One region of the Clostridium sp. CM037 genome, then DNA from elsewhere that is predicted to be linked to it. Evidence: a T-box and tRNA genes for the amino acid it is inferred to sense, from the RefSeq annotation. Region 1 holds a T-box; the other holds one or more tRNA genes.

What was found. The T-box of region 1 lies ahead of thrS (threonine--tRNA ligase). A T-box ahead of a tRNA ligase gene usually reads a tRNA of that ligase, here a tRNA-Thr.
Region 2: it has a tRNA-Thr gene. The T-box ahead of thrS (threonine--tRNA ligase) is inferred to sense a tRNA for this amino acid. The anticodon was not compared.

What each region holds. Positions count from the first base shown of each region.
Region 1 covers NZ_CM143650.1:476,180-491,827, forward strand. The annotation lists gene ACWJKP_RS02505 (glutamine--tRNA ligase/YqeY domain fusion protein) at 1-1,296, shown strand, start outside; gene thrS (threonine--tRNA ligase) at 1,350-3,287, opposite strand; T-box leader at 3,422-3,624, opposite strand; gene ACWJKP_RS02515 (polysaccharide deacetylase family protein) at 3,727-4,623, opposite strand; gene ACWJKP_RS02520 (hypothetical protein) at 4,789-5,043, opposite strand; gene ACWJKP_RS02525 (C40 family peptidase) at 5,354-6,421, shown strand; gene ACWJKP_RS02530 (response regulator transcription factor) at 7,013-7,693, shown strand; gene ACWJKP_RS02535 (sensor histidine kinase) at 7,697-9,100, shown strand; gene ACWJKP_RS02540 (transposase) at 9,367-10,284, opposite strand; gene ACWJKP_RS02545 (FeoA family protein) at 10,579-10,824, shown strand; partial or broken gene feoB (ferrous iron transport protein B) at 10,907-13,076, shown strand; gene ACWJKP_RS02555 (phospho-sugar mutase) at 13,702-15,426, shown strand; gene ACWJKP_RS02560 (hypothetical protein) at 15,635-15,648, shown strand, end outside.
Region 2 covers NZ_CM143650.1:132,696-148,343, reverse strand. The annotation lists gene ACWJKP_RS00775 (C40 family peptidase) at 1-1,008, opposite strand, end outside; gene ACWJKP_RS00770 (CopG family transcriptional regulator) at 1,520-1,678, shown strand; tRNA gene ACWJKP_RS00765 (tRNA-Thr) at 2,307-2,382, opposite strand; gene ACWJKP_RS00760 (TM2 domain-containing protein) at 2,402-2,728, opposite strand; gene ACWJKP_RS00755 (hypothetical protein) at 2,873-3,250, opposite strand; gene ACWJKP_RS00750 (ParM/StbA family protein) at 3,253-4,308, opposite strand; gene ACWJKP_RS00745 (replicative DNA helicase) at 4,655-5,986, opposite strand; gene lonC (Lon family ATP-dependent protease) at 6,078-7,982, opposite strand; gene rplI (50S ribosomal protein L9) at 8,053-8,496, opposite strand; gene ACWJKP_RS00730 (DHH family phosphoesterase) at 8,496-10,487, opposite strand; gene ACWJKP_RS00725 (YybS family protein) at 10,501-11,508, opposite strand; gene ACWJKP_RS00720 (MazG-like family protein) at 11,524-11,838, opposite strand; gene rpsR (30S ribosomal protein S18) at 12,117-12,380, opposite strand; gene ACWJKP_RS00710 (single-stranded DNA-binding protein) at 12,406-12,846, opposite strand; gene rpsF (30S ribosomal protein S6) at 12,858-13,145, opposite strand; gene ACWJKP_RS00700 (DUF951 domain-containing protein) at 13,242-13,478, opposite strand; gene ACWJKP_RS00695 (DUF3343 domain-containing protein) at 13,507-13,758, opposite strand; gene ACWJKP_RS00690 (aminotransferase class V-fold PLP-dependent enzyme) at 14,087-15,241, shown strand; gene ytvI (sporulation integral membrane protein YtvI) at 15,252-15,648, shown strand, end outside.

The DNA of each region.
Region 1 (15,648 bases):
GATCTTACAGCTGAGGAAATGAAAGAGTACAGAGGTACTTTAAGAGAGCCAGGTAAAGAAAGTCCATACAAAAATAGAGCTGTGGAAGAGAACCTAGATCTATTTGACCGTATGAGAAAAGGTGAATTCGTTGATGGATCCAAGGTTCTAAGAGCTAAAATTAATATGAGTTCTCCTAATATAAACATGAGAGATCCAATAATTTATCGTATATCTCATGCGGTGCATCATAATACAGGAGATAAATGGTGTATTTATCCTATGTATGATTATGCGCATCCAATAGAAGATGCAATTGAGGGTATTACACATTCAATTTGTACTTTAGAATTTGAAGATCATCGTCCATTATATGATTGGGTAGTAAATCAATGCGAAATGGAAAGTAAGCCAAGACAAATAGAGTTCGCAAGATTAAATATAACAAATACAGTAATGAGTAAAAGAAATCTTAAGCAATTAGTAGACGAAGGAATTGTAGATGCTTGGGATGACCCACGTATGCCAACTATAGCAGGACTAAGGCGTCGTGGCTACACACCAGAAGCTATACGCAATTTTTGCAGAGAAATTGGCGTTGCAAAAGGTAACAGCACTGTAGATGGACAAATGCTAGAGCACTTTATAAGAGAAGATTTAAGTCCAAAGGCGCTTAGAACTATGGCAGTTTTAAGACCATTAAAAGTAGTTATTACAAATTACCCAGAAGCTCAAGTGGAAATGCTTGAAATTGAGAATAATCAAGAAAATCCAGAAATGGGAACTCGCCAAGTCTCATTCTCAAGAGAAATATATATAGAACGAGAAGATTTCATGGAAAATCCACCTAAGAAATACTTTAGATTGTTCATAGGTAACGAAGTAAGGCTTAAGGGAGCATACTTTATAAAATGTAATGAAATGATTAAAGATGCTGACGGAAATATATGTGAAATTCATTGTACTTATGACCCAGAAACTAAGAGTGGTAGTGGATTTACAGGGAGAAAAGTTAAAGGAACAATTCACTTTGTAGATGTAGTAAATGCAGTGCCTGCAGAATTTAGGTTATATGAGCCTTTAATTTTAGATGAGAAGCAAGAAGAAGGAAAAACTTTCATAGATCAAATAAATCCGGATTCTATAGAAATATTACAAGGGTTTATAGAACCAAATATGAAGAATTCAAAACCACAAGATAAATTTCAATTCTTCAGACATGGATATTTTAATGTAGATTCTAGATACACAACCGATGATAAAATAGTGTTTAACAGAATAGCATCTTTAAAAAGTTCATTTAAAATTAATAAATAAAAGTTAATAAAAAAAGCAAGTACAAGATTTTATCCTGTACTTGCTTTTTTTAATTATAATAGCTTAGTTTCTATTTCTTCTTTAATTCTTGAAATAAATGAGTCTAAAGAAGTTGCACCTTCATCACCATTTTTGCGGCTTCTAACAGAGACTTCATTTAGTTCTGCCTCTTTTTCACCAACTATTAATAGGAAAGGGGCTCTTTCATTACGAGCTTCACGAATCTTGTAGCCAATTTTTTCTGCTCTAAAGTCTGCAGAGGATCTGATTCTTGATTCCTTAAGCTTTGCAACTACCTTTTCTGCATAATCATGATATTTTTCAGAAATAGGTAATACCTTAACTTGTAGTGGTGCAAGCCAAGTTGGGAAGGCACCAGCATATTTTTCTATAAGCATTGCAAGTGTTCGCTCATAGCAACCAATAGAAGTTCTATGGATAACATATGGACGCTTTTTAACTCCATCTTTATCAATATAAGTCATGTCAAATCTATCTGGCAGTGCGAAGTCAATTTGCACTGTAATTATAGTATCTTCTTTACCATGAACATTTTTGAATTGAAGGTCAAGCTTAGGACCGTAGAAAGCAGCTTCACCAATAGCTGTTTTATAATTTATTCCTAAGTGATCTAGTATATCTTTCATCTTCGATTCAGTTTCCGCCCAAGCCTCAGGGTTGTTAATATACTTATCTTTATTTTTTGGATCCCATTTAGAGAATCTGTAAGTAATATCATTTTCGATTCCAAGTGTTTTCATTACATAGTTAATTAAATTTATAACATCTTTAAATTCTTCTTCTAATTGTTCAGGGGTAACAACTAAATGACCCTCTGAAATAGTGAACTGACGTACTCTCATAAGACCATGCATTTCACCGGAAGATTCATTTCTAAATAAAGTTGAAGTCTCCCCATATCTAATTGGAAGGTCACGATAACTCTTTTGATCTGCATTATAAATTGTAAATTGGAATGGGCATGTCATTGGGCGAAGTGCCATGACTTCCTCATTTTTAGATTCATCACCAAGGACAAACATTCCATCTTTATAATGATCCCAGTGACCAGACATTTTATATAAATCGCTCTTAGCCATAAGAGGAGTCTTAGTTAAAACATAACCTCTTTTTTCTTCCTCATCTTCAACAAAACGTTGTAATAATTGGATTACCCTTGCGCCATTAGGCATAAGTAGAGGCAAACCTTGACCTATAACATCTGATGTTGTAAAGAATTTTAGTTCACGGCCAAGCTTGTTATGGTCTCTTTTTTTAGCATCTTCCATCTTCTCTATATGAGCATCTAAATCGGATTTTTTAGTGAAGGCAGTTCCGTATATACGGCTAAGCATTTTGTTTTTCTCGTTACCTCTCCAGTAAGCTCCTGCAACTTGAGTAAGTTTAAATGCCTTTACATACTTTGTAGACATTAAATGTGGTCCCGCACAAAGATCTGTAAATTCGCCATGTTTGTAGAATGATAATTTTGCGTCAACTGGTAGGTCTTCAATTAATTGAACTTTGAAATTTTCATCTCTTTCTTCCATAAAAGCAATAGCTTCATCTCTTTCAAGCTCGAATCTTTCTATTGGAAGATCTTCTTTAACAATCTTTTTCATTTCTACTTCGATTTGTTTAATTTCATCTGCTGAGAAAGAATCTTGTTTATCAAAATCATAGTAGAAACCCCCATCTATAGCAGGTCCGATGGCAAGTTTTGTACTAGGGAACAATCTCTTTACTGCTTGAGCTAAAATATGAGTAGCACTATGCCTAAAGGCTTTTTTACCTTCTTCGCTATCAAAAGTTAATATACTAACATCGCAGTCCTTAGTGATTTTATAACGTAAATCTACGATTTCATCATTAACCATTCCAGCACAAGCAACTCGTGCAAGGCCCTCACTAATATCTTTCGCAATTTCAATTACAGTCATTTCAGATTCATAAGTTTTAATTGAACCATCTTTTAATTTAATGTTTATCATATGTATTGCTCCTTTCTTTTATCTTATAGGGTTAAGTCATATTTGAGAAATAACACTAGCATAAATATTATGCACAATTCTTTAAACCTATATTTTTATAAAACAAAAAAAACCCGTCCCAATTCTAATTATAGAATTGGGACGAGATTATAATTTCCCGCGGTTCCACCCAAATTGTTTATAAAATAAACCACTTAATAATTATAACGGAATTACCGGACTTTATTGAAGTCACTCAGAGGCAGTCTTCAGCCAATTTCATTTAAGAATACTTCCAGCTAAGGTATCCTTTCTCTGTAAATGTGCCATGGCTTACTTTTCTCTTCGTAGAATTAAATTATTATATTTATATTAATTATAGCACTTGCACTAAAGATGTCAAGGTAGCAAATAAAGTTATTTAGGCGTTTTCAACGAAATAAATAGTAGGTAAGATTTTCTATTTTACTACTTTAAATTGTGGTGGATAAGTATTTTCAGAGAGTACATCAAAGATGAAACCTTGATTTTTAAGACCCTCGATAATTTCAGGTAAGGCTTCAACTGTTGTGGTTTTTGGATTTAAATCATGCATTAATATAATGGCGTGTTTAGTCCGACTAGATTGAGTTAAAACTGATTCTATAATCTTATGTTTGTGCTGACAAAAAGCGGAAGCATCACTAGAATCAACATTCCAATCAAAGTATTTATAACCATCCTTATTCATTTCACTAATTACAGAGTTCATTATTTCCATGCCACCGTAACTGTGACTAATAGTATTATTAGAACCACCAGGATATCTTAAAATATGACTAGGCTTTTTACCTGTAATTTCAGTAAGGAACGAATCTAATTTTTTTACGTCTTTTTTAAAATTATCTGGCGATGCATAAATACTATTATAATCATGACTGTAAGTGTGATTAGCTAAAGTGTGCCCATCGTCAGAAATTTGTTTATACAAAAATCTTGATTCAGGGTGACCATTTACAAAAAAAGTAGCCTTAATACTATATTTTTTTAGGACTTTTAAAATTTGTAAAGTGTTGCTAGATACCCCATCATCGAAGGTTAAATAAGCTATTTTAGTATTATCTAATTTAGATTTATATAAGACTTCATCCTTTTTGATAGTACTTTCGAGAATCTTATTTTGTGATTTTAACTTCTTATTGTCCTCATGAATCTGAGCTATTTGATGCGACAATAAACTATGTTGATGTTCACTTGAAACAACGGTTACTTGGCTAACTGCTACTCCTAAAAATGAAGTAATACATAAAGTAAAAATAGAAATTTTTACTATTAGGAATTTTAATGAGTGCTTTTTTTCTATGATTGAAATTCTCATAGTAATACCTTCCTTTTTTATATTCATGTACATATATTATCTATATCAATTTGTAATAGGTTTAACGACATTTCAGAAGGAAGTCTCCAACTTCTATAAGTGGGAGTTACACCCCCCGAACAAACAGAGAACTTCAGTGGAAGTATAAAGCTCCTTCTGAAGTCGTTAATACTTCAGCTCCGAAGGAGATGATTTAAACCTATTAACTTTTTCTGAAACGCTAGAAGCTGTTTCAATCAATTGATAATTTGTCTTTGTTAAAGTCTGATTTTCACCTTTTAGAGAATCAAATTCGATTCTTAAAGATTCAATTTTGAGTTTATTAGCATTTATTTTACTGTTATTAAAGAAATAAAAAAATATTGAATTTAAAAATAGGGCACTAACAAGCATTATGGAAATAATATTTTTCTTTTTCATTCTTACTCTCCTTCCTTGTAAAACTTACCAATCGACAATATTATACACTGCAATGTGTTATAACTCAACTTCTGCATTAATAAATAATGGATTTTTTTAATAAATAAGGTAATGTTTTTGAAGACAAAGTTGGGGACGGTTAACAATTATTAATATAATTGTTAACCGTTTTGTCAGGTTTCACGAGAAGTTTATTTTATGTAATGTTTCCCAATTGCATAAAAATGGACAATTTTCATAACAAATACATAAAACTGTGGTATATTTCTTAGGAAGTTATAAATTCTAAACAAATGAAGGGGATGTACTAATGAAGATTGCATTAAGAAATCTTGCAGTTATGATGATATTAATTTTTAATTCAAACGTAACTGTATTAGCTGTTGGACCAAATGCAGAGGTGCAGAAGAATGACTCATTATCTAAAATTGAAGGACAAAGAGAAAAAATCGAAATGAAAATAGAAGAATTTGATAATGAAATTCAACAAAACATGGCTAAAACAGAAGAGAATAAAGATAAAATATCTAAAACTGAAAAGGCAATTGAAAGTGCCGCAGTGGAGATTAATCAGTTTGAAAAAGAGGCTGAAAAAGAACAGAAGGTATTTAATAGTAGGATGAGGACCATGTACATAAACGGGTTTAATGGGTATGCGAGCATAATACTTGATTCAGAGAGTTTCGGTGATTTTGTATCAAGAGTAGAAAATATAAAAACCGTTATAGAATATGATAAAAAAGTAATGGATGAGTTTGAAGATACCAGAAAAGAATTAAATGAAAAACAGCAAAATTTAAACAAAACAAAGAAGGTATTATTGAGTTTACAAGTAGAAAATAAGCAGAAGTTAAATAAGATGATTGCAACTAAAGAATCACAAAACAAATTACTGGCTGAGCGAAATATCAAGGAAAAACTTCTTCCAGTAGGGACAAGCAATCCACAAATATTAGCAACTAAAAACATAACAAAAGCAAATGAAGCATCACCTAAATTTACACCTTCAAGAGGCGCAGTTACTCCATCAAGTAATGCTGTAATAGCCTATGCTTCTAACTTTCTTGGCACACCATATTTATGGGGCGGTTCATCGCCAGCGGGATTTGATTGCTCAGGATTTACGCAATATGTATATGCACATTTTGGAGTATCTATAGGAAGGACAACCTTTGATCAGATAAAGAATGGCGTACAAGTGTCTAGAAATAGCCTTCAATCTGGAGATTTGGTGCTGTTTGGAAGCGTTGGTAATCCCCATCATGTAGGTATATATGTAGGGAATAATACATATATACATGCTCCTAGTACAGGAGATGTGGTTAAAGTTTCAGCTATGACAAGATCAGATTTTATATCAGCTAGACGAGTGAAATAGAAAGTACATAATTAAAAATAGTAAAGCATAAAATTTCTCCTTTGTGACGTGCAAACGAAAGAGAATTTTATGTTTACCATACAACATAGTGGGGACGGTTAACAATTATTAGTTATAATTGTTAACCGTTTTTGAAGTTTTACGAGGAGTTTATTTTCACAAGATAATTCCAAATTGATAATCTTCATAACAACTACATAAGTTTTTGATAAATTTCTTCTATGATGATAATTTACTGATTATCATATTACAAATCTTAGTATCCATGATTACTAATAGCTCTTTATTAACCTTTGAATAGGATGGATATTGAATTTATGGTATTTTTAAAGATATTTTATTTGGATATCTTTATATTAGGATGAGTTTCGGTTATCATAGTAATAACAGCATTAGACAATTGATTTTTCTTGCAGAATTTCACTTTCATATTATAATTCCTTTATATATCGATTATGCTAAACCTTAGGGGAATATAATAATGATCGGAATTTAATTGAAACAAGTAGGGACGGTTAACAACCTTTTAGCTTTTATAATATAAAAATGTGTAACTATCAACTATTAGGATTAAAGAAGGGGTAATTAAACATGGATAATATATTGATTATTGAAGATGAAGAAAAGGTTTCAGAAATATTAAAAGCATATCTTGAAAAAGAAGGCTATAGAGTACATTGCACCACAAAGGGACTGGAAGGCATAAAACTTTTCGAAAAAATTGAATTCAGATTAGTTATTTTGGATCTAATGCTACCGGACATATCTGGCGAAGAGGTGTGCGGTGTGCTAAGAAAAATTTCTGAAGTGCATATATTTATGCTTACGGCAAAGGGTACATTAGAAGATAGAATACAAGGATTAAACCTTGGAGCAGATGAGTATCTTGTTAAGCCTTTCAGCCCGCGAGAACTAACAGCAAGAGTAAATGCTTTATTTAGAAGGATTAATGTAAATAAGTTTGAAACAAAAGTTTATAATAATGGAGATTTAGAAATTAATTATGACAAAAGAATAATTAAGGTACGCGGGACAGAAATAGCTCTTACACCAAATGAATTTGACATAGTGCATATTCTTTCATCTAACAGGGGAAAAGTATTCACAAGAGAGCAGCTTATTGAGAGAATAATGGGAATAGATTTTCAAGGTTTTGATAGAACAATAGATGTACACATTAAAAATATACGTAAAAAAATAGAAGAAGACAGTAGAAATCCTAAATATGTAATAACCGTAACTAGAATTGGTTATAAATTTGGTGGTGATTAATTTATGAGAATCATAAACTTTATGCGAAGTATAAAATTTACGCAAAGCATAAGAAAAAGGTTAAGTATTATTTTGGTATGCACCTCTATATTAGCACTTTTTTTATCTACACTTTTAGTGAATATAACAATATCAAGAACCTTCAACAGGTACTTAGTCGAAATACAAAATAAGAGGGATATTAGAATAGTAAAATATTTAGAAGAAGTATATAAAAGAAATGGTAAGTGGTCAGAAACTTCAGGAATAGAAATTATGCATGAAGCCTATATGAGTAGATACTGCCTTACTCTTAAGGATGAAAATAAAAAAGCCGTTTGGGGAATGAACGCTAATGACATAGTTAACAATACTAATATCACTATGCACGTCAAAAATGAAGGGGTTTATACTACAAGTACCTTTGAAATAAAATCTAAGGACAAGATTGTAGGATACATAGAAATAGGGCAATACGCACCAGTTCTATTATCCAAAGAAGATGTGGATTTTAAACTCTCAATAAATAAGAGTATTATTTTAAGTGTCGTACTTTCAATTTTAATAACAATATTAATTAGTCTTTTTATTTCGAAGCAATTCTCTACTCCGCTTAGGCAAGTTTCAAAGATTTCAGTCAATCTTTCAAATGGAAACTATAATGCAAGGGCAAATGATAAGAGTAGCATTTTAGAACTTGAAGATTTAAGAAATAGCATAAATACACTTGGAGAAAAGCTTCAGCATCAGGATGTCCTTAGAAAGAGGTTAATATCAGATATATCTCATGAAGTCAGAACGCCTCTTAATATTTTACAAAATAATTTTGAAGCTATGATTGATGGTATTTTCCCCGTAGATAATGAAAGATTGACTTATCTTAATGAAGAAGTTATTAGATTTGGAAAGCTTATAGACAACTTAAATGCATTAAAAGAGGTTGAAGGAGAAGAAATAGCATTAAACACGGAGAAAATTTCTTTGAAAGATATCCTTTCTTCAGTTGTAAAAGAATTTGAATTAATAACAGAAAATAAGAATATTAACATGACCTTAGAGTTAAACACAAGTAAACAATGTAACATTTTAGGAGACAGAGATAAAATAAAACAGGTAATTATTAACTTGCTTTCAAATGCAGTTAAATTTACTCCCAAGCAGGGGAAAATTGATATTGCTTTAAAAGAAGCTGATGAAAAAGTAATATTAAAAATAGAAGATACCGGCATTGGTATTAAGGAAGAAGACTTACCTTATATATTCGAAAGGCTCTATAGGGGAGATAAAAGTAGACATGAAATGGAAGGCTCAGGGATAGGTCTCACTATTGTACGAAATATATTAACCATTCATAAAGCAAATATAGAAGTGAAAAGTAAAGAAGGCGCGGGTTGCGTTGTAACTGTAAAATTTAATGGGGCTTTGTGATTAACCTCAAGAAAATAAAAAGTGGGGACGGATAACAAACAATTAAACAAATGGTGAAATAGATAGGGACGGTTAACGAGTAATGAAAAGATGCATGTTTAAAAAAACATGTATTTTTTCATTGCTCAGCATATTTAAGAGAACTTGTTTCAATAATTTTATCTTATACATTAATAGAAGATCATATTTATGTATGCTTGTCCAAGTATATTTGATTAAAATAACCATATTTTATTCTCTAAAAAATTTTCGTTTATTACAAATGGCTAAGCATAGGATTTAATAAAATCACCTATAATATTTTCGTATTTTTCGTCTGTTCCAATTAATTCTATACCGATAGTGCTTAATTTTGATACTCTAGCCTGCGTAATGTTCCCAAGTGTGTTAGATATATCACAGGATTTAAAGTTGCAGAGGCTTCTCATTAGAACAACTGTTAACGCTTTTGCTTTTACAAGTTTTCTGCTGTACTTCATATAAAGATGAACCTTTGATACGTTTAGTTTTGACGCTATAAATTCGGCTATATCCTCTGGTTTAAAGTTTCTTATAAGTATTTTCCTATCACTTTTATACTCTGTTTTTTCATCTTCAAATTCAAAATTAATTTCTTCTTTCAGCTTTTCTTCGTTGTCTCTAAAAACAAGGTTATAGTAATTTTTCCTTGCACTTTTAAGGCTATTTCCAAAAAGACTCATAATAAATCCATAATCAATTAATTTAAAAGAATCACGTCTTTTCCCTAAGAATATTGCTAGACTAGAAAATGCATATTTTTCAGGACAATCCTTATATTCCACTATGGCTGTAGGATTATTGTGTGTATATAGCGATAAGGTCTTTAAATACCTTTCATTAGCAACTATTATACTCTTAAACCTATCTCTAAAAAGATGACCTTCCCTTTTATGTTTTTTATTAAAATACATTGCATAAGAAAAATTTATTCCATGCATTACTTTTGATATGTCTGATCCGTTAGCATCAATTATTAAATGTAAATGGTTATTCATTAGGCAGTACCCATAAAGTTTAAAATCATATAGGATCTTATATTTTTTTATAAGGGATAAATACTTTTTCTTATCATCAGAATCCTTGAATAAATCTACCTCAGTGATACTTTTGCACATAATATGATATATAGATTGTTCACTTTTTAATCTAAAAGTTGTTGACATAAAAAATCGTCCTTTCTCATAAGCTTTTCTTAAAATTATTGCCTATGGGTCAGGATGATATTCATATTCTAAAGTCAATAGTTTAAATAGTTGTTAACCGTCCCCGGTGTTGGGAACTTTTCTTTTTTTATTTTAAGTGACGATTTTAGCTTTAAACACATAATATAAAGCAAAGGCACATTAAAATAAATAACAAATCACTATACGAGTATTCTTACCTAGTCTATTTTTCGTTATCTTTGACTTGTTTTTTATTCTTGTGGGTCATAAGACAATATCAAGGTAGGTGAAAAAATGGAAACCTTAATAGTAAAACTAACAGAAATTGCAGTAGGGAAAAAAGTGCAAGTGGTAGAATTGCTCTCGGAAGGTTTATCAAGACAACGAATGCTGGATTTAGGGATAGTGCCAAACACCACTATCCACGTACTTAGGCAGAGTCCTTTTGGAGATCCAACGGCATATCTTATAAGAGATACTTGTATTGCACTGAGAGAAGAGGAAGCTCAAAATATTATAGTAAGAGACATAGAATTGTAGCTATTAGAATGCAATGACTGTTAAATGTCATCTCAGGGCTAAATAGTTATAAATATAAATATTAATGGAGAAAGGAGAAAAAATGGGGCTAACTTACAGTTCTAGTAATAAGCAGGGATTAAAGGATCTTTTTAATGTAGAGAAATTAAAAGAAGAAGATTATGTAATTGCACTTGCAGGAAACCCAAACACAGGAAAGAGTACGGTATTCAATGCACTGACTGGACTTCATCAGCATACAGGAAATTGGCCGGGCAAAACCGTTGTAAACTCCCAAGGGAAATTTACTCATAAAGGCACAGACTTTACTATTGTGGATTTGCCAGGCACTTATTCTCTTCTTGCAAGTTCTGTCGAAGAAATAGTAGCTAGAGACTTCATTTGCTTTGGGAAGCCAGACGTAACAGTGGTTGTTTTAGATGCCACGTGTATTGAGAGAAATTTAAACTTGCTTTTGCAGGTGATTGAGATTACTGATAAAGTAATAGCTTGTGTAAATATGATGGATGAGGCTAAAAGTAAAAACATAAGTGTAAATATAGAAGCTTTATCAAAGGAATTAGGTATACCGGTGGTGCCAACTACTGCAAGAAGTAATATAGGCATGAATATTTTAAAAGATACCATATATGATTTATGCACTAATAAAATTCATACCTGTCCCGTACAAATTCAATATCCTAAAAGTATTACGCAGCAGCAGCAACAGCTCACCCCAATGATTATCTCGATTTTTAAGGACAAAATTAATGCTAAATGGCTTGCATTAAGACTTTTAGATGGAGATGAATCGCTTTTAAATTCTATAAGCAAATTTTTAGGTTATGACTTAAGAAGTAATTAATAGGGAGGTGTAATTGTTGAATCTAAAGGAAGACGCAAATATTAAGGCGATTCTAAAAAAATCAAAACTTTTTAGAACACAAAACAATGAAAACATAAGAGACACCATTGTAGAAACTATTTATAAAACGGCGGAGGATATAACAAGAAAAACTGTTATAAAAGACACTGAAAGGTTATTGTCTCAGCAAAAAATTGATGACATAGTTACCTCTAAAAAAACGGGTATCCCAATAATGATACTACTGCTAGCAGTGATATTTTGGCTTACAATTCAGGGAGCAAATTATCCTTCACAGTTTTTGTCAAAATTCTTGTTTTGGATAGAAGCAAAGATCGGTTTATTCTTTATCTATATACAAGTTCCCCTTTGGCTAAATAACCTTTTAGTACTAGGAGTATACCGAACTTTCGCCTGGGTAGTAGCCGTAATGCTTCCACCTATGGCAATATTCTTTCCTATATTTACATTACTTGAAGATGCTGGATATCTGACTAGAATATGCTTTAATTTAGACCATTCTTTTAAAAAAGCTTGCTGTCATGGAAAACAAGCACTAACTATGTGTATGGGGTTTGGTTGCAATGCTGCCGGGGTAATAGCCTGCAGAATAATTGAGTCACCAAGGGAGAGGCTTATAGCCATTGTCACCAACAATTTTGTACCCTGTAATGGTAGATTCCCAACTCTTATAGCTCTATCAATGGTGTTTGTAGGAGTGAGTATAACGCCTGCTAGTAGGTCTGTTATAGCTGCACTGATGGTAGTACTTTTAGTGCTTATAGGTATAGGAATTACATTACTAACATCCTATACATTATCAAAAACAATACTAAAAGGTATGCCCTCAAGCTTTACATTAGAGATGCCACCCTATAGAAAGCCTCAACTCGGAAGGGTATTATATACATCTATAATTGATAGGACCATGTTTGTGTTAGGAAGAGCTATAATGGTAGCTGTGCCCGCTGGTGCTATAACCTATATTCTTGGCAATGTCATGATTGGAGATATAAGTATACTAGCCCATGCAGCAAATTTTCTAAATCCCTTTGCGAATGCCATAGGTTTAGATGGCTTTATTTTGATAGCTTTTATTTTAGGATTTCCAGCAAATGAAATCGTGCTACCTATTCTTTTAATGGCATACTTATCTAAAGGATCCATGCTTCAATTTGAAAGTATAGATCAGCTTAGGGAGATTTTGTTAAACAATGGGTGGACATACTTAACACTAATAAACACAATGTTATTTTCACTTTTGCACTTTCCGTGCGCCACAACAGTGTGGACTATAAAAAAAGAAACCGGAAGTATAAAATGGACAATATTATCTGTATTAATGCCCACAGCCATTGCTATAATCATATGCTTTTGTACCACCAAAATTTATAGAATTTTCATGTAGTCAAAACAAAACCTTAAAACAAAACCTTAGGGACAGTTAACAACTTTGAACTTTAGTCTGGTCAAAACCTTAGGGACAGTTAATAACTAATTGAACTATAGCCTGGTCAAAACCAGAGGGACAGTTAACAACTAATTGAACATTAAACTGTCCCTCACAAGTATATATGAAAAAAATAAAGACTTTTGTTTTAACAAATCTTGCGAATTTGCTAAAACAAAAGTCTTGTTCCAAGTAAATCTTGCACCAAACCGGGCGTAAGCCAGTATGTCGATTTGATGTATAAGGCAAAGCCTTACGAACTACTCCCTTTTATTTTAAAGTAAAGATTATATTGATAAATCACTAAAAGGATACCGTTAATGACTTCAGAAGGATAAATAATTAATTAATGGTTATTAACTATTGTTGAAATAATAATAAGCACAATTGGATCCAAGGAGGAATTCATTCTGAAGTGCCATTAAGGTATCCTAATATATTATATGTGCAAAAGGATAAGTTGTTACAGATATTTATACTATATGTAAAGTTTATCCTAAAAATTGTTATTAGCTGTTTAAAATGAATAGGAAGTAATGTATAATGTTATCAAATGGTAATTATTTGGAAGGTGGGAGTTAAAATGACTTATATAAAAAAATATGAAGAATGGTTAAATAATAAATATTTTGATGAAAAGACTCGAGAAGAATTAAGGGCAATATCAAAAGACAATAATGAAATTCAAGATAGGTTTTACATGGATTTAGAGTTTGGAACTGCAGGTCTAAGAGGAAAATTAGGTGCGGGACTTAATAGAATGAATTTATACATAATTTCAAGAGCAACGCAAGGGCTTGCGGATTATATTAAAGGTTATGGACAAGCATATATGGATAGAGGTGTAGCAATAGCTTATGATTGCAGACATTTTTCTCTTGAATTTGCAGCTACAGCATCACAAGTTTTAGCAGCAAATGGAATAAAGGCTTATCTATTTGAGGAGTTAAGACCTACTCCAGAACTATCTTATGCAGTAAGAACGTTAGGTACTGCCGCAGGAATTGTTGTGACTGCTAGCCATAATCCTAAAGAATATAACGGATACAAGGTATATTGGGAAGATGGTGCCCAGATCTTATCATCTACTGCAAATGGTATAACAGAAAAAATTCAGAGCATTACAGATTTTAGTACCATAGAAATCATGGATCTTGAGGAAGCTAAGGAAAAAGGATTAATAGTAATGCTCGGGAAAGCAATGGATGATGAGTATATGGAGAAAGTAAAGGGACTAGCTTTAAGGGATAACATAGATAAAGATATAAAAATTGTTTATACACCTCTAAATGGTACTGGAAATATGCCTGTACGAAGAGTACTAAAGGAAAGAGGTTTTACTAATATAATAGTAGTACCAGAGCAAGAAAACCCAGATCCAGACTTTACAACCGTTGGATACCCAAACCCAGAGGATGTAAAAGCCTTCAAATATGCCCAGGAACTTGGTAAAAAAGAAGGGGCAGAGTTATTAATAGCTACAGATCCGGATTGCGATAGACTTGCTATAATGGTCAGAGATAAAAATGGAGAATATGTTGCCTTCGATGGTAATCAAACAGGGGCTATATTAATAAAATATGTTATAGAAGGGATGAAAGAAAAAGGCACGCTTCCTAGCAATGCGGCCATAGTAAAATCGCTAGTAACAGGGGATTTAGGCAGGCAAATAGCTAAGAAATATGGCGTGGAAACCTTCGAAGTACTTACAGGATTCAAAAATATTTGTGGTAAAATCAATGATTTTAAGAAAGATGATAGCCATGAATTTATATTTGGATACGAAGAAAGCATTGGGTATGTTGCTGGGACTTTCGTTCGTGACAAAGATGCAGTGATATCTTCCATGCTTTTATGTGAAGCTGCAGCCTACTATAAATCACAAGGGAAAACTCTAATAGATATATTAAATGAGATATACGAGGAATTTGGATATTATAGAGAAAACCTAATATCTCTAGTTCTAGAAGGCATAGAAGGACAAGAAAGAATTTCTAGAATGATGGAAGAATACAGAAAAGATAATCCAAAGACAATAGGCACTGCGAAGCTTACTAAATATATAGATTACGATATAGAAAAAGCTTATGACGTAATTAATGGTACAGAAGAATCTAGTGGAATTCCAGTATCTAATGTACTTAAATTCTACTTTGATGATGAGAGCTGGTATGCTGTAAGACCTTCAGGTACAGAACCAAAAATTAAAATATACATGTACTCAAAGGGAGAAACTTTAAAAGCTGCAGAAGAAAAATTGGTAGAAATGAAAGATATAATTATGGAAAAACTTCAAAGTACAAAATAAACATAAGAAACATATAATATATTAAAGGGATCCATGCATTGCGCTGAATGCATTCGGCTGCACTGCATGGATTCCTAAATACAACTAGATTTATCCCTAATGAATTTACAGTTATACTTGTCCCATAAAGGCTCATGATAAATTTAAAATGGAATATCAATAGTTGTATAGATGCAACAATTAATAAATTGAGAAGGGGAATTTCAGTATGAGGATATTTAA
Region 2 (15,648 bases), 340 kb from region 1:
TTGGAGACTATTTATATTAACTGAGGTACCTATATTTATTTGGTCCATAGTCGTTCTAGGTAAATTTATACCTATGTTTTTATAAGCATATTGTATAAGACCTGAACAATCAAAACCACCACTTACATATTTGCCATTAGAATTAAACTTCGCTGGTGTTGTACCACCCCATAAGTATGGCATTCCCAAAAACGTGTTTAATTGCGAGATTAAACTCTCTATATTTTTTGTTGCAGTACCTTGTTGTCCATTTGAATCATTTTCTATGACATCACCTCTACTTGGAGTGTCATTACCTAGGCTTACGTATGTTTTAGCTATATATCCCCATTGTCCGTTATACTTGATTTTATAGAAATCATTTTGTGTTCCATATAAATCCGTTTTTGCATTTAATTTTATTGTGCCCATGATATTGTCACCCATAGACGCCGTTTTTCTTACATTTAAACTTGATGCTGTAATATTACCTATTCCAGTAATCACACTGCTTGTACTATCTGTGTTTGTGCTTGTGTTTGTATCCTGTGCTGTTGTAGCTTTCACATATTGCTCACTTACATAACCTGTTTTGCCACCATAATTTATCTTACAAAAACCATTTGATTTTTCATACATTGTCACTTTAGTTCCGCGTGTAATAACATTAGCAACAGAATAATTTATCCCGAATCCTGTTCTTACATTTAAATAATCTGTTGTTATTGTTCCTGACGTCCCTGCTCCATTTGTTGTACTCGTAGAACCAGACGTATTTGCCGATATTTTTATATATGAGCTATGTACATATCCAGTTTGTCCTTTATAATTTATTTTATAGAATTCCCCTTCTTTACCAAGTGTCTCTACCTTCGTATTTCTCGCAAGAGAAGATATAATTGATGATGAAATTGATGATTTTTGCCTGACATATAATGAACTTGCAGTCACCGTTCCATTATCAGCGAATACAACATGTGAACCCGCCATAGTTAATAACATTGCTATAAAAGCTACTCTTTTTTTCATATGCTTACCTCCTATATTTTAAATGAATATAAATTATCGAAATATGTAAATTATTTCTAATGTAAATGTTTTATTTTTTTCTCCTAGAGTTTTACTTGCATTTTTATTCTCTGCAATATTTTCCAGGAAATATTTTGAGAATTTAGCTTATCTACTTATTATAAACTAGTACTATTCATATTTTTACATCAATCTTCCCCTTTAATTTAAGACTAATACCAATGTCACAAATTTTTCCTTTTTTTTGTACAATACCATTGTAACAGAAAGTAATAATTTTTTATATACATATAATTTATAAAAAACCACTGATTTTCATGACTTTTACCTGTATTCCACTTATTAAATCAAATAAAACGAGGATATAATTATACAAATAATCTTTATATTTCTCAATTCAATTACGTGGTAATATTTGTTAAAATGTATTATAATTATTATTGTGTCACAACATTCCATTTAGCATCTATGAGCTTATTTTATGTAACACGAATCTTGCGAGGTGATAATTATGCCCAGAGGAAGAAAGAAAATTGAAAATTCTAAAAGTGAATTGATTCATGTGAGAATAAGTGAAGAACTATCAAACGCCCTAAAAAGTTTTTGCAAGGCAAGTAATATAAATAAAAGTGAAGGAATAAGACTCCTCCTTGAAAGTATTCTGAAATAAATGCTACACTAAAAAAGTAGTTAAGATATAACTCTCAACTACTTTTTTACTATCATTTTAAATTATAATCCTCGGTGCTGAAATGTCGTTAAATCATCACCTGTGGTGCTGCAACAGCTCCGAAGGAGCTGCATTAACGACTTCAGAAGGACGTTTATACTCCCTTTGAAGTTTTCTCTTTGTTATGGTATGTAATTCCCACTTATAGAAGTGGGAGACTTTCCTTCTGGAATGTCGTTAAAAGTTCTTGCCACAAGCAACAACTCGTTTGTTACCTTTTATTAATTTGCTTTTATCTATTCCAACTTTCACTTTTATCTTTTTCATTTATATTCAACCTCACCTTATATATAATTACACTTCTAGTGCTAATAAAACACGATTGTTTCCTCTTATTTGTTCTGTCTATCAGTATTATTACCCAATATTTATAATATTAATCAATCCGTTAAATATAAAAGCCTGGAGATAGATTTCTCTACCCTCAAGCTACGTTTTACTATATTTCTATTCATTTACTATTCCACTTTATAACTCACCGTCTGTCTACTTTAGCTATGCTGAACGTACAAAAAAGCACCAGCAGTTATGCCAGTGCTAAAAAATATGTGTTTTCATATTACAAACTTGGAGCTGAAAAAGGGGATCGAACCCTCGACCTACGCGTTACGAGTGCGTTACTCTACCAACTGAGCTATTTCAGCATACACAAAACAATTTAAACTAATACCTATACATGTTTTTATTTAATTGCAACCCATTTATATCTTTAAATGAATTAGTAGCAATCAAAATAATATCAACTAATACCCATATTCCAAAACCACCAAATGTTAAAATCATTAAAATTCCCGTACCTATTTTACCTACATAAAATCTATGAATACCAAATGCCCCAAGAAAAATACACAGCAATAAAGCAACTAACCAGTTTTTTTCACTAATAATCCGTTCACCAGTCGTATTAGGTTGAATTAATAAATTAATCCCACATATTTTACAAAAATTAGAGCTATCTTCATTTTGAGATCCACAACTAGGACAGAACATTAAATCACCCTTATTAGCTTAATTTGAATGCCTTTCTTACATTTTATCATATATGGTATCATTTTACTATATGTATGAGATAAGTGTTTTTAAAATAATTATGATTTTTAAAGTAAAAAGGAGTGACGAAAACGCCACTCCAAGCTATAACGACATATCTTTCACACAATTAAGTTTTTTCATATACTCACTTTCAACAGAATCTATATCCCTCTCATTTGATTTTTTAACAATAACTGCATCGTTGATTTGTGGAATTGAATTTGGCATAGCACCTTTAAAAAGCTCTCCAACTATATTACCTATATAATTTTTAACTTCAGGGTTATCTAAAATATTTGCAATATCCACTGTATCTAGCTTCTTAACTTTATTGCCGTAGTCCCTGTAAAATCTCAGAGCCTGCTTTATAAGTTTAGAATTATTAATACCTTTCTTCTCCATATTGCTCACATAATTAATTAAGTCTTTATCTGTTTCCTCTCCTAGATTTGATGATACAGTTTTACGGAGTGCTCCCATAATTATTGACCTGCTACTGTAGTTGCAGCAACTTCTTTATTTCCATCTAAGTATTCAAGTACTAGCAATTCTTTATATCTTTCAGCGAACAGTATAGAATTTGCACATTGAGGGTTTTTATTATCTATAAGCTTTGGCTCAGTTTTTATGAACTCTGTTTGTAAATATTCTAGTAGTAACTTTGCAGGTCCACCTATTATTCTTATATCTTTACAAGTATTTGGTTTAAAAGAACTATTAATTGAACTTATTGCTTTCTCCACATATGGTCTTAACACTAAATCTTTAATGTCTTTTAATACATTTGCTTCCCCAAAAGGTAGTTCGTCATCTTCTAAATATTCGATAGCATCTGATATATCATAATTACCATCAGATCCGTCAGCAGAGTTGAACTTAGTGAGTAATGATTCTATTGTTGGCTCAAACCCATGTTGTGCAAAACTACTAGCCTTAGTCATTCCAAGCACCTTGTTACCAAATTCATCTTTCTCATATTTCCAATGAGATACATCTAAAGTACCACCACCAAAGTCAAGTAATAACATTGGATAAGTAAATGTTTCCATGGTTTCAGCACTTAATGTACCTCCTTGTTTAAATACTTGTACATCTATTATTTCTATATCATATGTTATATTATTTATTGTTATAGACTGCTTTTCCATCTTCTTTATTTCATTTTTAAGTGGAATACTATGGTCTATATAATATTCTGCGGGAAGTCCCACAGCGAGTCTTACCTTTATTTTAGTTTCCCCCTTAAAACTTAGTGCAATAGCGTTAAGCAGGTTTAACTTATAATGATCGGACATGTATTTGTTAGATTCCATGTTAAGCTTGCCTTCTTTATTACCTACGGTGTATAACTTTCCATTCCAAGTGATGTTACTTATTCCAGTAGCCCTAGAACCATGCTTGCTTACAGCAGACACTCTACTAGCAAAAGTTACATTGGTACTTGTTTTTGTAAATGTATTTCCTATGTCAACAGTTAGTACAGATTCTAACTCTTTCTTTAATATAGGATATTTTTTTGATATTTCTGTTAAGTTCATTTATTTTCCCTCCTAAATTTTTCTAATTGTTCCTTATCGGTATATATTCTATATTATGTATTAATATCCTTCTTTTGTAATGGAATATTTATAAATATATTTATAAACCTATTTATAGATGTTTATCTACATACTTGTAAATATATAGATATATATATTTATATATCTACAAATGTAAACATATATATATTTACATTAAAGAAAATATCCTTAATAGCTCACTAGTCATATCAACGTCTCCCACACTATATATAAATAAATAAAAATAGGATAACAAAATTTTATAAATTTTGTTATCCTATCATAATTTATTTAAATTAATAGATAAATCTACTTTACTGTACTCTTACTCTCTATGAATTACATCAAGTCTTGCAAATTTACTGAATTGGCCTATCCATGCAAGTTTTACTGTGCCTATAGGACCATTCCTTTGTTTTGCTATTATAAGCTCTGCTACATTTTTATCTTCCGTTTCCTCATTATAATACTCATCTCTGTATAAGAACATAACAAGGTCAGCATCCTGCTCAATAGACCCTGACTCTCTAAGGTCAGATAACATGGGCCTATGGTCAGTTCTTTGCTCTGGCGCACGTGATAGCTGTGATAATGCTATCACAGGGCACTGCATCTCCTTTGCAAGAGCTTTAATAGATCTTGATATTTCTGATACTTCTTGCTGTCTGCTTTCTGTATTGCTACCAGTCATAAGTTGAAGATAATCTATAACTATCAGATCTATGCCATGCTCCATTTTTAATTTTCTACATTTTGAACGCATATCCATAACAGAAGTTCCTGCTGTATCATCTATGTATATTTTAGCAGCAGCAAGTGGTCCGGATGCTTTCGCTATGTTTTCCCAGTCCCTATCTTCCAAATCACCATGTCTGAGCTTTGACATGTCAACATTTGCTTCTGAACAAAGCAGTTTATAAGAAAGTTGTTCCTTAGACATTTCCAGGGAGAATACAGCTACACTTTTCCCTTGCCTAAGAGCTGCATACTCTGCTAAATTTAGTGCAAATGTAGTTTTGCCCATAGACGGCCTTGCAGCGATAAGAATCATATCACCCTTTTGAAATCCAGCGGTTTTATCATCAAGTTCTGGGAACCCACTAGATATTCCTGTTGTTTCCCCTTTATTATTAAATATTCTTTCTATTTCTAAGAACCCTCGCTCTAGAACCGTGTTCATTGGTTCAAAGTCACCCGCATTTTTTTTCTGTGATATGTTAAATACTTTTTGCTCTGCAAGATCCATTACAGCTTCTACATCATCTTGCTTATTATAACAATTTTCCATAATCTCAGTAGAAGCTCTAATAAGTTTTCTTAAAGTAGATTTATCCTCTACAATTTTTATGTACGAACTTAAATTGGCTGTGGAGGGTATTGAGTTACTTATCTCTGAAATATAAGTAATTCCCCCTGATGCTTCTAACTTTTCAGAAGAACGTAAATGCTCGAGTAAAGTAATCATGTCAATAGGCGTGTCTTTTTGATATAAATCAAAAATAGCGCTAAATATAACTTTATGGGAATCTCTGTAAAAATCATCACTTTTTAAAACTTCTACTACTCGTGATATCGCGGTTTTATCTATAAGCATTGATCCAATAACTGATTGTTCTGCTTCTAAATTATAGGGTAAACTTCTAAGAGGTGTATCCATTTTTTTATCTCCCCTAAAGTAATGTTTTATGCCCTGCTAAAAATACATCACCGCAGGTGATGATTTAACAGGGCCATTAATTATAGTTAATTTATTTTATTTCAAACACTAATTTCATTAGTTCTTCAATGTTTGATGATGTTTTTATTTCAATATCTTTAAGGTCAATAGGAATTTCCTTTTCATTATCACTCGGAACTATAACTAGCTTAATTCCCTTTCTTCTTGCCCCGTAAACTTTTTCAAATATGCCACCTACTGGTTTTATAATACCCCGAAGGGATATCTCTCCAGTTACTGCAACATCCTGTCTTAAAGGTTTGTCTAAAAGAGAACTAATTATACATACAGTTATAGCGGCTCCAGCCGATGGTCCATCAATCTTACCTCCACCTACTATATTTACATGTATGTCATAGTCCTTAATATCTTTATTTGTTGTTTTTCTTATTACGGATGCAGCATTAAACACTGAGTCCTTAGCCATGCTTCCAGCAGTATCATTAAATCTTACTTGACCCTTACCTTTTTCCTTGCACTCAAATACTGATGTTTCTATTTCTATAGTTGATCCTATATATCCTGATACTCCAAGTCCATATATATGGCCAACTTCAGCTTTAACCTCTTTATCTAATTCCTCATAGGGAGATAGTCTACTTATAGATATAATATCTAACAAGTCCTTAACCTCAATTTTAACTTGAGACGCATCTACTGATTTTCTATTATGCAGTACAAATCCATAAGCATCTGCTAAAATGTTTATAGCTTTTCTTCCTTCAATAGTATATCTACCAATAGTTTGTGCAACCCCATCTCCTATTTTAACTTCTAATTTATTCGCAGCATTCACCACTATATTTTCTATGTCCTTCGCAGTTAATGGTTCAAAATAAACTTCAGTACATCTTGATCTTAATGCCGGATTTATTTCTGATGGTTCCTTGGTAGTAGCCCCTATTAAAACAAAATCTGCTGGAGCACCTTTATCAAATAAATATTTTATATATTTAGGTGTGTTTTCGTCTTCAGGATCATAATAAGATGATGAAAACTCAACTCTTTTATCTTCTAATACTTTAAGTAATTTGTTTTGAAGTATACTATCAAGTTCACCTATTTCATCAATAAATAGTACTCCTCCATGAGCCTCTGTTACAAGACCTGTTTTTGGTTCTGGGATCCCACCCTCAGCTAGTTCTCTTTTACTTCCCTGATATATCGGGTCATGTACAGATCCTAAAAGTGGATTTGTTATTTCTCTTGGATCCCACCGTAGTGTTGTACCATCCACTTCTACAAATTTAGCATCTTTATGGTAAATAGTATAACTTAGCTTTTTAGCTTCCTCAAGAGCAAGCCTAGCCGCAGTAGTCTTCCCAATTCCTGGTGGACCATAAAGAATAATGTGTTGAGGATATGGTGATGCCATTTTAGATAACAGAGATTTTATAGCTCTTTCCTGACCAACTATTTCACTAAAACTCTCTGGCCTTAACATAGCTTGTATATTTTTAGTAAGTTTTCTACTATCAAGTTCTTCTAAATCTGCATATTTTTTAAGTGTTTTAGCATTTTCAGGTCCCTTTTGTTTCTTGATTATTCCAAGTCTTACTTCATCAATATACTTATCTTGCTTTTCCATTAGATTTTTTTCTACTTCAGCTTCAATTTTATTTTGCACATATCTTTTAGCTATTTCATCAGTCAACCATTCATTAGTATTATCTAGTGCTTCTTGTATATTTTTTTCATTAGGCACTATCTCTATCCCCTTACCATTGCTGATAATTTTATTCAAAGCGAATAACCTTCTATATATGCTTTCGCTTTTAATGTGCTTCTGAAGTTTAAATTTTATAGTTTTAGACTTTATAGTGCCTTCATCTAGTACATTCCTCATTATTTCATATAAAACGTCTATTTGTGTATCCAGAGGTAATGCATCTCTTTCAACCTGTTCTCCAATTTGATTAACTAATAATGTCTTCAAACGTAATCCGCTTTAATAAATATAATTATCATTTATTTAATAAAGCGTTTCCTCCCTTCGGTTTATATGATTATTCCTCACAAACAAGAACTTTTATCTTAGTAGATATTTCTGGGTATATTTTAATTTCTACATCGTAAGTTCCTAATAATTTTATTGTATCTGTTACTATTTTCTTTTTATCAATATCTAAATTACATTGTTTATTTAACGCTATTGCTATATCTTTAGTTGTAATTGCACCAAAAAGTTTTCCGTTTTCTCCAGCTTTACCAATTATTTTTACAACTTTATCTTTAAGTTCATTAGCTGATTTTTGTGCATCTTCAATTTCAGATGTTTTCTTTTTTCTTTCAATATCATTTTTTTTATTTAATATGTGCATATTTGAGTCTGTAGCTTCTTTAGCTAATTGCCTAGGAAATAAAAAATTCCTCGCATATCCATCTGCAGCGTTTATCACGTCGCCCTTTTTACCTGTCCCTTTAATATCTTTTAATAATATAACTTTCATTATTTTTCCCCCTCCTTTAAATATTCATCTATAGCTTCATTTAATTTCACCACTACTTCTTCAAGTTTCAGTGAAGTAAATTTCGTACCAGCCATAGTCATATGTCCACCTCCACCTAATGTCTCTAGTATTAACTGTACATTTATTTTCCCAAGCGACCTTCCACTAATAAATACTTCATCTCCTGTTTTTACAATAACAAACGACGCTTCGATACCAGTAATATTTAGAAGTTCATCCGCAGCTTGGGCAGCTAATACCGTATCCTCTACTTCCTCTGGACAAACGGCTACAGCAATTTCATTTTTAACTTTCGCTGACCTTATAATATCAGCTCTTCTCAAATAAATACTCAAATCATCAGAAAACATTTTTTTAACATCCATAGTATCTGCACCATGCCGCCTTAAAAAAGCTGCTGCTTCAAATGTCCTAACTCCTGTTTTAAAAGAGAAATTTTTTGTATCCACACATATCCCCGCTAAAAGACTTACCGCTTCTATATGTTTAAGTTTTGGCTTATCAACCATATATTGAATCATCTCAGTAACTAATTCAGAAGTAGATGATGCGTAGGTTTCCATATAACTCAGTACTGCCCCTTGTATAAAATCTTGTGACTTTCTATGATGGTCAATTATAACTACTTTTTCTACCTCTTTAACTATTTCTAAATTTTGAACATGACTTTCATTGTGCACATCCACTAATATAATTAGGCTATTTGAATTTTTAACACTTTTAAATTTTTCACTTGTTATAAAAGTATTTTTGTATTCTTCATCTGCGAGTATTATATCCATCATGCTTTTTATACCACTATTTATTCCTTCGAGAATAATATAGCATTCTTTGTTTGATTTTTTAATAATACTAAATAGACCTATGGCCGAGCCTAAACAATCAGGATCAGCATTTTTGTGTCCCATAAGGAAAATTGTGTTACTCTCATTTACTAAATCCATTAATGCATGAGCTATAACCCTTGCACGAACCTTAGTTCTTTTCTCAACTTCTTTTGTTTTGCCTCCAAAGAAAGATAATTTTTCACCTTTTTTAACAACTGCTTGATCACCACCCCTACCTAAGGCAAGTTCCTTAGCTGAGGTAGCAAATTCATAGTTTTTAAGTGGTGTATCTTCTCCCCTACCAACTCCCACACTTAAAGTAACTGCGAGTTTATTACCATTACTTATTTCGCGAACACTATCTAGTATATCAAATTTCTTTTCTATTTCTTTTTCAATATACTTGTCTTGAACTATAATAACATATTTATTCGATGTATACTTTTTTACCACCGCATTTACACTCTGTCCATAGCTGTTTATTGTTCTCTCAATCTCTGCTACAAGTAAAGGCGCCTTATCTTCTTCTGTAGTTTTAACAACATCATCAAGGTTATCAACTTCCACTAGCATAACGCTTTCCCTGTTACCGTTAATGCCTTTTATTAAACTGGTTTTTTCCGTTATATCATAAAAATATAAAAGCATAATCTTATCTTTAACATTTTTATTCTCGTTTGTATCAACAATATTTGTGTAGATTTCATAGCACTTATCTTTTATTTTAATATTTGGGAATATATTCTTTTTACCCTCTAAAACTTGTTTTAGATTTAGTTCCTTAATTATATCTCTAATATTTTTATTTAAAAGATCTTCCCCTTCAAGCATTGTAGTTACACTTTGATTATACCATAATATATTTCCCATATACCCTATTATTATTAGTGGAAAAGGAAGTTTTACTAAGGTGCTTGTGGTTGCTATATCCAGTTTAGATGAAAAATTTTCAATGAATTTTTTCCACTCATTTTTTTTAACCTTAGAGTTGTAGATATTATACACTACTAGTATCGCGTATAGTCCCAGTGTTAAAATTCCCACTTCAAGGTGTCCGTAATAAAATATTATACATATGAGTAGGGCCATGGTCACCATATATATTTTATTATTAACACTAAAATAATTGTATTTATTCTCCATAATCAGCCCCCAATTATTTTCTTTTAATTCTATATGGATCGAGCTTTCTAAAATCAAAAGCCATCTCCATGAGTCCTATTGAAAAGTAAATACTACCTAGACGCGAAAATGATGTTAACACTAAAATTAGTGCTACTACTGGTTTAGATAAATTTTTTTTAACTCTTAGAAAATATGTAGCTGCCGCAAGTCCATTTATCATAAATACAAGTTGCACAAGTAATTGGGACGAATTTAGTATATAATCCCCACCTGCTATTTTTTTTGCTGAAAGTATTATGCCTATACATACTATACCTATTAATACAGCTCCTAGTATGTTAGTAACGTAAACTCTGCTGAAAGGTAATACTTTATCCATTTTGTAGTTTAGCTTCTCTAATATGGATCTAGACACTATATAATTCAAATAAGCTGATATAAATGAAATTATTAAAATACTTGCAGGTATTACTACCAAAACTATCGTAACATCCATTTTGTTTATCATTTCAAAGTTTTCATTTAAAAGTTTCAACTGTTCTGGGGTGATTCCTGCTTGCGAATAAAAGTTTTTTGCTCCATCAAAAGAAACTTTCATTGTTTGCTTAAAAAATTCTAAATTTTTGGAAATAAAATTCATAAAACTTACTTTTTCTATAAATATCATAGAAAAAGCTATTGTTAGTATATTGGATATTGCAGAGCTAATACCCAAAAATAATAAAGTTATAGATGACCTTTTATTTTCCTTAACACAATAGCCAAGCGCGATTCCAATAATACTATAAGCTATAGCTGAATATATCGCCATTATTGGATTATACACTAAGGATGTTAGAATTATACTCAAAAATATAGCAGTGATTGTTATTTTGCTGTTATGCCTTATATAGAGTATTGCAACCGGAATTGGCAATATCAATATCCCTATAAATGACATAATTGGCAAGTATCCCGTTATAATCATTATTACTGAAATTATAACAGCTATAAGCGAAGCCTCTACAATTGCCTTTGTACTATACTTTTTATTCTCCATTTTTTCCTCCATTACTTATCTTTCCTTTATATGCGAATATAGTTTACTTAGATCTTTTCCATCTTTTTCTATATTATCTCCTTCAACTATTCCCACCTTTAGTTTCTTTTTCATACTCTCATCCACGGCTACATTGGAATATCCGAGCCTTTCGCCTAATATATATAAAAGTATTATTGCCCCCGAAATGCAATCCAGTATGGCGTCTTGAGCAACATTGCTTCCTTTACTTAGCAACTTGAAGAAATCACCTATTATACATAATAGCTCAGCCTTCAAACTTTCAACTATCTTAACATTAGACATTATATTAAAATCTTGTCTCTTCATAGTATATCATCTCCCCTTGTAGGCTTATGCTTATAACTCCATTTTAGTTATTTTTCTAAATTTATGCAACTAAAGTTTATTTCTATATAGACAATTCGTAGTTTAATATCTTATATTTTCTACGTTTACATTTTATGGGTTACAACTACAAGTATACTACAAATCGTACTGCATAATATATACTTTTATATTTATATTTTGATTATTGGGTATAATATTTATTTTTATTTGTAAAAAAATAAAAGCAGCTACCTTAAGGCGCTGCTTTCAGTCATTTACTATTCAGTAGTAAATGGTAATAATGCTATGTTTCTTGCTCTTTTTATAGATACAGTAAGCATCCTTTGGTGTTTTGCACAGTTTCCAGAAATTCTTCTTGGAAGAATCTTTCCTCTTTCTGTAACATATTTTCTCAATTTATTTATATCTTTATAGTCGATTGCAGTTGCTTTATCCATACAGAAAGCACAAACTTTTCTTTTCATTCTCTTTCTGTTTCCGCCAGCACCGCCGCCGCTTCTTTTATGTTCGTTCATAGCCATTGTTGTTTTTCCTCCTTACCTAATATTAGAATGGAATATCTCCATCATCAATTGGTGTTATATCACTATCACTGCTAAAACCATGAGATCCAGCATTTGATTCGCTATTATTTCCACCTTGATTAGTATTCGTACCTGATGTTTTATTTCCTCCCCATTCAAGGAAGTCAACTTCATCAGCAATTACTTCAGTAACATATCTCCTAGTACCATCTTTAGCCTCATAATTTCTAGTTTGAATGTTTCCAGATACGCTTAATAGCTTGCCTTTACTCATGTAATTTGCAGTAGCTTCCGCTTGCTTTCCAAATACCACTACCGGTATAAAGTCTGCTTCTGGTTGACCTTCTCTTTTAAATCTTCTATTGACGGCTACAGTGAAAGTGGCTACAGCTGTTCCTGTACCTTGAGCAAACTTTAACTCAGGGTCTTTTGTTAATCTACCAACTAAAACAACTTTATTCATAAATGCACCACCTATTTTTCTGGATTTATTATGATATGTCTTATAACACTGTCAGTAATTCTGAATACTCTATCTAATTCTTTCGGTAATTCAGGTTTTGCATTGAAATTGATTAATGTATAGTGACCTTCACCAACTTTTTGTATTTCATAAGCTAGTTTTCTTTTGCCCCACGCATCAACATTTTCAATTTCTCCACCATTATTTTCTATTACACCTTTAAACTTTTCAACGTTAGCTTTAACAGCTTCTTCGTCTAATGAAGGATGTAATATGAATATAGTTTCATATTTTCTCATTAATTTCACCTCCTCCCCTCGGACTAACGGCCATGCATTGCACGGCAGGGATTACAATAATAGATTATATCATTTAATCATTCATTAATCAAGTAATTATTTTTTTATAGGTACTTTTTCTTTAGTAATCCCTTTTTCTTTATTTAGTACATTTTCTTTTATAATTTTCTTTACCCCCGAATCAAATTTTATCCTTGGAAGCATTACTATCCGAGCGCAACCTAAACATTTTATTTTTATATCCGCACCTAACCTAATGATTTCCCAATTCTTGCTGCCACAAGGGTGAGTTTTTTTCATTTCAACAATATCTCCTAAATTGAATACCTTCATTAAATATCCCACCTTTAATTTATTATTACTATATTGTCATAACTTTTACACTTTCTTTATCCCGTACAAAAATTTCTTTTACCTTTATCTTTTCTAACTTAATTAGCTCAATTATACTTCGAATATTGTCATCCTCTATTTTTAAACTAATCCCACAACTTTTAGTTATATATGTAGGCGTAGGAACAACTACTACCTTAACCTGTTGTCGCAGTGCTTCTCTTTCCGCTTTCATGGCTTCATGTGTATTTTGAAATGTTACTATATAATATTTATTCAATATTTTCCACCCTACTTCCATATCATAATATTAATCACTTCATATACATTTACATAACTTTAGATTATAATATTGTATAATATATTAATTCAAAATTATGTATTTATAATGCATAATTGTATATTATTTCATAATATTGCATTTAAAATTCTAACTTCTAATATATTCTTATAAAAAGTGTATTTTATTATTTATCTAATTCTATTATAAACTATTTATAGTCTTAATTGTATGAAAACAAAATTTAACTTGTTATACATAATATTAATAGCCTCTATATTTTTTATAGAATATACTAATAAATCATTGTGTAATATTGGAGGAAATCATGAAAATATATTTAGATAATGCAGCCACCACCTTTCCTAAACCACCCGCAGTGTATAATTCAATGATGAATTATATGATGAATATAGGTTCAAACCCAGGAAGAGGTGTATCTACAACTTCACTTGCCGGAAATAGAGTTATTTTAAATTGTAGATATGCTTTAATGGATTTTTTTCACTTTGATAAAGTTGAGAATGTAGTTTTTACACCAAATATTACCACTTCTTTAAATATACTTATAAAATCTACATGCCAAAAAGACTGGCATGTAATAACTTCTTCAATGGACCATAACGCTACTTTAAGACCATTAAACTCCCTTTGCGAAAAAGGCGTTATAGAATTAGACATTATCCCTTGCTCAAAAGAAGGCTTAATTAATGTAGACGATTTTGTAAATACACTTAAACCCAATACAAAATTGGTAGTTCTCTCACATGCTTCTAACATCATTGGAAGTATTCAGCCTTTAGAATCCATTGGTAGTATATGTAAAGAAAAGGGCATTTATTTTGTTATAGATACTGCGCCAACTGCCGGAATATTACCAATAGATTTCTATAAATTAAATTGTAATGCCCTAGCTTTTACAGGTCATAAAAGTTTACTAGGACCTCAAGGTACAGGTGGATTTTTAATTGATGATAATTTAAATGAAAGATGCACTGCATTTATAGAGGGTGGGACTGGTAGTCTTTCATCTAGTATTGTTCAACCAGATTTTTTGCCTGATAAATTTGAAAGCGGGACTCTAAATGCTCCAGGTATAGCTGGCCTTTTAGAAGGTATTAATTTTATTAATGACCAGGGTTTAGACTCTATTCGCGAAAGCGAAGAATATTTGTGCAAAAACTTTATAGAGGGTCTTCTAAATATATCCTCTGTTAATGTCTATGGTCTCACCGATAGTTCTAAAAGAACCGCTACTATCTCTGTTAATTCAACAAAAATCGACAATTCCGAGTTAGGGTTTATTCTAGATAGTGAATATGGAATTACAACAAGAACTGGCCTTCACTGTGCACCGCTTGCTCATAAAAGCATTGGAACATATCCATCTGGTACTTTAAGATTTGGCATTGGCCCTTTTAATGATATTAAAGACATCAATTATACCCTTAACGCCCTCAATACTATTATTAGAAAGGTGTGATTTTATTTACATGGAAAATATTCTAAAAAAAATTGATAAACTAGCTATATTTTTTGTTTTGTATACCTTTGTTTTTGTAATCTTTTTTGGAACTATTGGGTTCACCCTTCCTTTTGTATTTGCTTTTATTTTAGCTTCACTACTTAAGATACCAACAAAATTTTTGATGAAAAAATTCAAACTTAAAAACACTATAGCTTCATTACTTACTACCACCATATTTTTCACTGTAATTGTTGTATTATTATCTTTAATCATCACTACTTTAACTTCAGAATCGATACTACTCGGAAAAAACATCCAATCATATATAACTTTAAACAAAGACATTGTAATTAATATTTTTAGTAACTTACAAAATTATTATAAAACTTTAGATCCAAACGTGGTAAGTAATATTGAGTCAA